Regions from separate parts of the Moritella sp. 24 genome, predicted to be linked through region 1. Evidence: predicted binding sites of a transcription regulator. Region 1 holds the regulator's gene; each other region holds the start of a gene.
What was found. The regulator sigma-54, encoded in region 1, starts transcription at its own class of promoters, with help from an activator protein. The targets are predictions, from matches to a motif close to GTTGGCACGNNNNTNGNNT.
Positions count from the first base shown of each region.

Region 1 (3,206 bases):
ATACTAATAAAAGCGGATAAGCTAACGGTATTAAGTTCAGGTGGAAAAGGCACAGAAGTGATGATTGCTACAGGTAAACCTGCCACATTTTATCAGGAGCTTGATGGCAGCAAAAAAATCAATGCTGAATCGAATGAGATCCGTTATGAACTCGGTAAAAAACGTTTAACGTTATCAACAAATGCACGTTTACGCCAAGCCGACAGCGAAGTGAAAGGTGATAAGATCATCTATCAAATCGACAAACAAGAAATGATAGCCGAAAGCGGAAATCATGAATCAGATCGAGTGATCACAATTTTCACTCCTGAAAACAACAAAACTAATTAGAGTAAATACATTCATATGGCGCGTTTAAAAGCATCACACTTAGCAAAAAGCTACAACAAACGTAAAGTTGTTTCAGATGTGAGTCTCGAAGTCGAATCAGGACAAATTGTTGGTTTACTTGGGCCTAATGGCGCGGGTAAAACAACGACCTTTTACATGGTTGTAGGCTTGGTTAAGCGAGATCATGGACAAATCTTCATTGATGACCAAGAATTAACGCATGAACCTATGCATATTCGAGCGCAACAAGGCATCGGTTATTTACCACAAGAAGCGTCTATTTTTCGCCGTTTATCAGTAACGAAAAATATTATGGCGATCTTAGAACTTCGCACAGAATTAAGCCGTTTTGAACGTGAAGAAAAACTAGAAGAATTGTTAGAAGAATTTCATATCACCCATATTCGCGATAGTTTAGGCATGAGCTTATCCGGTGGTGAACGCCGCCGTGTTGAGATCGCAAGAGCACTTGCCGCTGATCCCAAGTTCATTTTATTAGATGAACCTTTTGCAGGTGTAGATCCTATCTCTGTCGGCGATATTAAGAAGATTATTCAGCATCTACGTGATCGTGGTTTAGGGGTGTTAATTACCGACCATAACGTACGTGAAACGCTTGATGTATGTGAGCACTCTTACATTGTAAGCCACGGACATTTAATCGCATCTGGTACTTCTGAAGAAATTCTGTCCAACGAAAAAGTAAAAGAAGTGTACCTTGGAGATCAATTCCGACTATAGTTTGATATTGATATATAGCCGCATTAAGGAAGAGAGAGTAGTCGTTAGATGAAGCCATCATTACAACTTCGTATGAGTCAATCTCTGGCAATGACGCCACAGCTACAACAAGCGATTCGATTATTACAATTATCGACCTTGGAGTTACAGCAAGAGATTCAAGAAGCGTTAGACAGCAACCCGCTGCTAGAACAAGAAGATCCCAACACATCTCCGTCAAATGAGAGTGATAACGATGATTCACTTAACGCTGATAGTACTGACTCAATTACTGATACCAGCCAAATAGAAGTGAGCGATGCGCTTAATAGCGACTCAATGCCCGATGAGCTACCTAACGACAGCAACTGGGATGATGTTTATACCCCACAAACGCAAACTCACAGCGGTGGTAGCGCAGGTATTGATGGTTTAGACCAAGTTTACCAAGGTGAAACCAGCGAAGGCTTATACGAACATCTCATGTGGCAAATGGAATTAACCCCCTTCTCCGATACTGACCGTGCAATTGCAGTCGCGATTATTGATGGCATCGATAATTATGGCTACCTTAGCCAAACTTGTGACGATATTCTAACGAGTGTCAATATAGGTCATCAAGAAACCAATGACAGTGACGAAGAGCAGATCGAATTAGATGAAGTTGAAGCGGTATTAAAACGTATCCAACATTTTGATCCCATCGGTGTTGCTGCACGTTCATTACAAGAATGTTTATTAATCCAACTTCAACACTTACCCAAAAACACGCCTTGGTTAACCGAATGTCAGCAAGTAATCCAATCTCATATGGATTTATTAGGTAATCGAGACTATCGTCAATTAAGCCGTAAAACAAAATTAAAAGAGCCTCAACTCAAAGAGATCATGCAATTAATCCAGAGCCTAGAACCAAGGCCTGGAAATGCCATAGATCAAAGTGAAGGACTCTATGTTATCCCTGATGTTCTGGTAAAGAAAAAAAATAATCAGTGGATAGTCGAGTTAAATCCTGACATTGTGCCAAGATTAAAAGTGAACAATGAATATTCAAGCCTATCGACGGGTAACCGTAATAGTAGCGATGGACAATTTATTCGTACGCATGTTCAAGAAGCAAAATGGTTTATTAAAAGTTTAGAAAGTCGTAATGAAACGTTACTAAAAGTAACAAAATGCATTGTTCAACGCCAAATGGATTTCTTTGAATATGGTGATGAAGCCATGAAACCTATGGTGTTGAATGATATTGCAGAAGAAGTGGAAATGCACGAATCAACAATTTCTCGTGTCACAACGCAGAAGTTTATGCATACACCACGTGGTATTTTTGAATTGAAGTTTTTCTTTTCAAGCCATGTAAGTACAGATAACGGTGGTGAGTGCTCATCTACCGCTATCCGCGCATTAATTAAGAAATTGGTTGCGGCAGAAAATGCCATAAAACCATTAAGTGACAGCAAGATTGCTGATTTACTTGCTGATCAAGGTATCAAAGTGGCTCGACGCACTATTGCGAAGTATCGAGAAGCGCTCAGCATACCGCCATCTAATCAGCGTAAGAGCCTGCTATAAGGCTCATCTAACCTTCATATGGGAGACATATATGCAAATTAATTTAACAGGTAGACATGTAGACATTACAGATTCACTGAAAGATTACGTTGATAGCAAGTTTTCCAAATTAGAACGACATTTCGATCACATTAACAATATCCATGTGATTTTAAATGTCGAAAAACTACTCCAAATTGCAGAAGCCAAAATACATCTAAATGGGGGTGAAATCTTTGCCGTACATGAGCATAATGACATGTATGCCGCAATTGATGGCTTAATGGATAAGCTTGATCGCCAAGTGATTAAGCACAAAGAAAAATTAATCCGTCATTAATTTTTAGTCCCACTAATAAATAACCTAAAGGAAATAAACATTTCCTTTAGGTATTAATGCTTCTGACATAATTAAAACATATCATATCCAAATCAATTGCGGGATAATGAGCCCATTATTTTATATCGCTATCAGTTTTAAATTAGCTACCTAATTTTGACTAACACTAGGATATATTAGCTACGCAGATGTGAGGATAAAAGATGAAATTAATAATAGTCAGTGGCCAATCAGGTTCCGGTAAATCAATCGCATTACGGGT
Region 1 is NZ_CP056123.1:4,399,066-4,402,271, forward strand. It holds gene lptA (lipopolysaccharide transport periplasmic protein LptA) at 1-330, shown strand, start outside; gene lptB (LPS export ABC transporter ATP-binding protein) at 346-1,071, shown strand; gene HWV00_RS19660 (RNA polymerase factor sigma-54) at 1,120-2,625, shown strand; gene hpf (ribosome hibernation promoting factor) at 2,657-2,944, shown strand; gene rapZ (RNase adapter RapZ) at 3,148-3,206, shown strand, end outside.

Region 2 (3,206 bases), 1.6 Mb from region 1:
CTCTATTGGTCGTCGTTTCTAATAAAACGACTAAATAAGCAAACAATAGATAATAAAAAGCCGCGGTTACTGAATCAGTAAATCGCGGCTTTTTAGTTCTTAGCTAAACACTCAAATAAGTCTAAACCTTATTTTGAGTTTTGCTCAGCTTTCTTCTTTGCTTTTTCTACGCGACGTTCATCAATGATATGTTTAATTTCACCACCAATGTGTGACTCACCACGTTTCTCAGCTAATTCCATTTGACGTTCACGTTCTGCAAAACGGCTACGTTGTGTATCAGATACTTGATCGTGGCAACGGTGACAACTCAGGCCTTTCACGTAATGTTCACTTTGCATTTCGTCTTGCGTTAACGGGTAACGACAAGCAAAACATTGATCACATTCGCCTTGCTCTAAATCGTGATTCACCGAAACACGCGCATCGAATACAAAACACTCACCTTCCCACATGGTTTCTTCTTTAGGCACTTCTTCAAGATACTTAAGAATACCGCCTTCCAAGTGATAAACTTCGTCAAAACCTTGCTCTTTTAAATAAGCAGTCGATTTTTCACAACGAATACCACCCGTACAATACATCGCTACTTTCTTGTGTTTTTCTTTATCTAAGTTGTTTTTCACATACTCAGGGAATTCACGGAAAGTGGCTGTATTCGGGTTTACAGCATTTTGGAATGTACCGATCTCAATTTCATAATCGTTACGAGTATCGATTAGAATCACTTCTGGATCAGAGATAAGTGCATTCCAATCTTTCGGTTGCACGTAAGTACCAACAACTTGGTTAGGGTCGATACCTTCAACACCCATAGTTACGATTTCTTTTTTCAACTTCACCTTAGTACGTAAGAACGGGTTCTCATCGTTATAAGATTGTTTGAAAGAGATTTCACCCAAACTTGGGTCTTGAGATAAAAAGCTTAATACAGCATCAATACCTGCTTGTGGCCCAGCAATTGTACCGTTGATACCCTCAGCCGCTAATAACAGCGTACCGCGAACATCTTGGCTTTCCATTTTTGCTAATAAAGGCGCGCGTAACGCTTCGAAGTTTTCTAAACGTACGAATTTGTATAATGCACAAACTGTGATTTGAGCGGTATTATTGGTAGTAATTGGTGCTGACATTTGGTTATTCCCCATTGAGCTAACTGGAACGTAAATCCAGAGCTGTAGATTAAGGCGGCGATGGTAACAGAAATACGATATAGCGGCCACTAAAATTGATCTAGATCAACAATCAGCATGGCGACGCCCCTAACCCAACGTCAAAAACTATACTTTGTAGGTACAAAGTTCGTGAATTTAAAATATCTGGCACAGTTATTGATTGACTCATTGTAAGACTCGCTCATTCAGGATGACGATTATGATGACAAACCCGCAATTAACCCGATTTATTGAGCGTAATAGACTCGATACGACTTATTTAACCGATGCTGCAAAATGGTACACAGGCCTCATATCTGCAATCAGAGCGCACCAGTATAGTGCAGTAGAGAGTACTATGGAGAGTTCTAGTGAGAGTTCTAGTGAGAGTACTATTGAGAGTAATCTGGGCAGTAGTTCAGTAATATCTGGACGAGGTAATAATAAACAAACACCTGTTTTACTTGGTATTAATGGTTGCCAAGGTTCAGGTAAGTCAACACTCGCTGATTATCTCGCTACCTACTTAACCAGTGAATATAAAATGAATGTCGCAGTGCTTTCTCTGGATGATTTTTACTATAGCCACCAGCAACGTAAAAACCTATCTGAACATGAACATCATTTACTACAAACTCGTGGCGTACCTGGCACACATAATTTATCTCTCGCACACGACACACTAGATAAACTGCAATCCGCAGATCATAAATCAGCACCTGTTGCACTGCCTCGCTTTAATAAAACAACCGACAACCCTTACCCCGAGTCGGAATGGCCCATGGTTCACGGACCTGTCGATGTCATCATCTTGGAGGGATGGTGCTTAGGCGTACAAGCTCAAACAGATGAAGCACTATTAGACCCCGTCAACAGACTTGAAGCGACAAAAGACAAATACGGTATTTGGCGCCGCTATGTGAACCATCAGATCAAACATCACTACGCTGCACTTTATGAACGACTCGATATGTTAGTCATGCTTAAAGCACCAAGTTTCGATATTGTTTATCAATGGCGATTAGCGCAGGAGACAAAATTAAAACAACAAACACTCACGCTTAGTTCCCCACTGAACCGTGTCATGAACGAATCAGAAATAAAACTGTTCACCGCTTACTTTCAACGGGTCACCGAACATGGGTTAACAACACTGCCCGCTTTATGTAACTGGGTGTTTGAATTAGATGCTAACCGTAATATGGTTCATTCATATACGCCCCAATCAATACAGCTTGATCAATACCCAGCCATTTTTACCGATCTTGATGGTACCTTGCTCGATCATGATAACTACAGTTTTACCCCTGCTTTAAATACATTGGCCGAATTAAAGCAGGCTGCAATACCCGTGATCCCCAATACCAGTAAAACCTATGCCGAATTACTCGTTCTAAGAAAAAAACTTGATTTAAAAGGGCCATTTATTGTTGAAAATGGGGCTGCTATTTATATACCAGTTAACTATTTTAGCCATCAACCTATCGGCACAATACAACAAGATGGTTACTGGGTTAAATCCCTTGTTCATTCACGCGAACATTGGTTATCGCTACTACAAACGGTTCCGACACAACAGACAGCGTTATTCACAAGTATGCATACAATGACACTTAACGACATTGTTGATGCGACAGGATTAGATAAGGAAAGTGCTGCCCTTGCAAGTCAACGACAATATGGCGAGCCTGTACTCTGGAAAGGTAATGCAGCACAAAAACAAATATTCATTCAACACTTAAAAAAACAAGGGGCGACGATCTTAGAGGGTGGACGTTTCTTGCATGTTTGCGGCGATTGTAACAAAGGTAAAGCAATGGGCTGGTTAATGAATCAGTTTAAATTATTTCATCCACAGCAAACACCCTACTCTATTGCTCTCGGTGACGGTAACAATGATATTGCCATGTTAGAAGCTGCGCAATATGCCGCCATCATTTTATCACCAGCACATATCCCTCCAAAATTAAAACGTAAACAAGGCCTCATCACCAGCAAGTACACAGGGCCAACAGGATGGGCAGAAGTGTTAGCGAAGTTATTACCCAAACT
Region 2 is NZ_CP056123.1:2,778,317-2,781,522, forward strand. It holds gene HWV00_RS12340 (hypothetical protein) at 1-22, shown strand, start outside; gene HWV00_RS12345 (rhodanese-related sulfurtransferase) at 129-1,133, opposite strand; gene HWV00_RS12350 (HAD-IIB family hydrolase) at 1,375-3,206, shown strand, end outside.
Region 2: HWV00_RS12350 (HAD-IIB family hydrolase) is a predicted target of sigma-54. The motif match lies at 1,319-1,337, and genes of this name have one in related genera.

Region 3 (3,206 bases), 110 kb from region 1:
TTAATTGGTGTTCAATTGCGAGTGTCGGTAATGTTGATACAGTACCAACGAATTCTCTTTGCTGTGGCGTGGACCCATTTTCGATCAATGCAGCGGGTGTATTTGCGTCTAATCCATGGCGAGTCAACTGTTCTGAAATTTCCGCTAATTTACCAAGACCCATGTAAAACACTAAAGTGTGGTCAAGGTGTGCAAGTTGCGGCCAATTTAGATCTAGCTTGCCATTCTTCAGATGACCGGTAATGAAAGTACAGCCCGTTGATAACCCTCGATGAGTTAGTGGGATACCTGCATATGCAGTGCAACCTGATGCGGCTGTTACACCGGGTACGATTGTCGTTTTTATATCGTGAGCATGGAGAACTAATTGTTCTTCACTACCACGACCAAATACAAAGGGGTCACCACCTTTCAAGCGACAGATATTCAGACCTTGTTTTGCTTTATCTACCATGAATAAATTAAGTTGATCTTGCGGTATACAGTGATCCGCCTTTTTCTTACCCACGTAGATGGTCTTCGTATGTGCTGGAAATAACGCTCTAATTTCTGTACTGACTAAATTATCAAACAGGATCAGGTCGGCACTCTCAATTGCTTTAATCGCTTTTAGTGTGAGTAGTTCTGGGTCACCCGGACCTGCTCCCACTAAAGCTACTTGACCAGCTTGACCAGCTTGACTGGTGCGTTGTGTTTGCGCTTTGGTTATTAATTCAATTGTCATGACTCACATCCCTGTAGTACGGCTCTGAACATACTAACGCAAAGACAGTGCCAACTATGCAAAACCATCTTTAGTTGTTGATACTAAAGACTTAATTGTCTTACCCTGTTTTTTTTATGGTTTTCAAGTAGATTCAAGTGTGTGATGTTGCACCAGTTTTTGCGCTCACGCACAGCCATGGTGCAGCCTAATTTCATTACTGACGTAAATGTGGTGTGAAAATGATGAATAGTGCTGTGAAATTGCAGTTAAATGGCGATGTTTATACGTTGCATGGTGATATATCTATTTTTTATCAATAAATAGATAAGCTGGCTTGGTTATTGCTCAATTGTATCTATAGAAGGATATATTTTTATAAATAGTGCTTATCGATAAAGACTATTTATAAAAATAATGAGATGAAAAATATAAAAACGATATCAAAATATGTGTTGAGCAATTTAATAGATTAATGGAGACGTCTTATGATTTTCGGACGCAAGGATCAAAAACCTATTCGCATTGCGGATAAACAGGTTAAAGAATGGAAATATACAACGTGTGGATATTGTTCTACAGGTTGTTCTATTGAGATCGGAGTTAATGAGCAAGGGAATGCTGTTGCGAGTCGAGGCGTTGCAGATGCTGATGTGAACAGAGGCAAGCTATGTATTAAAGGTATCTTTGAGCATGAGTTGTTTGAAGCGGAAGGTCGCGGTAATCACCCATTAGTGCGTGATCAAATTCATGACATCTATAAAGAAACTGATTGGGATAGCGCGCTCGATACCATGAGCGATAAAATTAAAGCGATTCAAGATCAATACGGCAAAGATTCATTTGCGATTGTGTCTACTGGCCAGCTACTCACTGAAGAATTCTATACATTAGGTAAATTAGCACGTGGTTGTATCGGTACCAATAACTACGATGGCAATACAACTCTATGTATGGCGTCTGCGGTATCAGGTTACAAGCGTTCATTTGGTTCTGATGGCCCACCGGGTTGTTACGATGATTTTTCGCATACTGATTGTTTGATTGCGTGGGGCTCAAACCTACCAGAACAACATCCTGTTATTTATTGGCGTTTAAAAGAAGCGAAAGAAGCACGTAACTTTCCGCTTATCGTGGTTGACCCGCGCGTCACTATGCTTGCACAGTTTGCTGATATTCATTTACCAATTAGTCCTGGTACCGATATCGTGTTGCAGAATTCATTAATGCACGTGATCTTAAAAGAAGGGCTAGAAGATAAAGACTATATCGAAAAATATACCAACGGCATTGAAGAGTTAAGAGCTTGTGTTGCTGATTTTGATCCAACATCAGCGGCTAAAATTTGTGGCATCGATGAAGATACGATCCGCCATGTGGCGCGTTTATTTGCGAAGGCGGGACGTGCCATGAGTATCTGGACGATGGGGCTGAATCAAAGTACCCATGGTAGTGATGCTATCACTGGTTGTAATTCGTTATCGCTTATTACCGGTAATATAGGTGTACCTGGCGGGACGAGCTTATCAATTACTGGTCAATGTAATGCGATGGGCACACGTGAGTGGTCTTCTTGTTCTGGTTTACCGGGTTACCGTTTATTAGAGAAAGAAAAAGACCGTAACGACATTGCTGAATTTTGGGGCATAGACCCAGAGTTCTTTCCGAAAAAACGAGGTTTAGCACAAACAGATATTTTTCCTGCCATTGAAACGGGACAAATTAAAGGTCTGTGGTTAGTAGCGACAAACCCAATGACGTCGATGCCAAATACTTCACGTATCCGTAAAACGCTAGAAAAATTAGATTTTCTTGTGGTTCAAGATGCGTATCAAGATGTAGAAACAACGCAATATGCGCATATGTTCTTACCAGCTGCCGTTTGGGCTGAGAAGGAAGGGGTATTTACCAATACTGAACGACGTGTAAACCGAGTCAGTAACGTGCAAGCACCTAAGGGTAATTCTAAATCTGATTTTTGGATTTTTTCTGAATTATCGAAACGTTTTGAGAATGGTAAAAAAATAACTTTCCCTGTGACGACGGAAGAAGCGTTTGAAGAAATGAAGTCTCTATCAAAAGGGGCTGGGCGTAATCTTGATATCTCAGGTATGACGTACGAAAAAATTGAAAAGGCCCGTGGTATCCAATGGCCACACCGTGAAGGTGATGACACTGATAAAGGTAACCCTCGTTTATATAGCGATGGTGTATTCCCAACACCGACAGGTAAGGCTAATTTAATTCCGTTACCTTGGGTTGATAATAATGAACATCCTTGTGACGAATATCCATTCTGGCTTAATAGTGGGCGTGTGGTAGAGCATTTTCATACGCGTACACGTACCGGTAAAATGGGTAACCTCAACAAATATAGCCCAACCCCGTATATGGAAATGAATCCGGACGCGGCTGCTAAGCTCGGTATTAAGCATCAAAGTTATGTTCGCTTGGCCTCTCGTCGTGGCGATGCTGTTGTTATGGTGCAATTAACGCAGCGTGT
Region 3 is NZ_CP056123.1:4,288,253-4,291,458, reverse strand. It holds gene cobA (uroporphyrinogen-III C-methyltransferase) at 1-724, opposite strand, end outside; gene HWV00_RS19170 (molybdopterin oxidoreductase family protein) at 1,192-3,206, shown strand, end outside.
Region 3: HWV00_RS19170 (molybdopterin oxidoreductase family protein) is a predicted target of sigma-54. The motif match lies at 1,035-1,053, and genes of this name have one in related genera.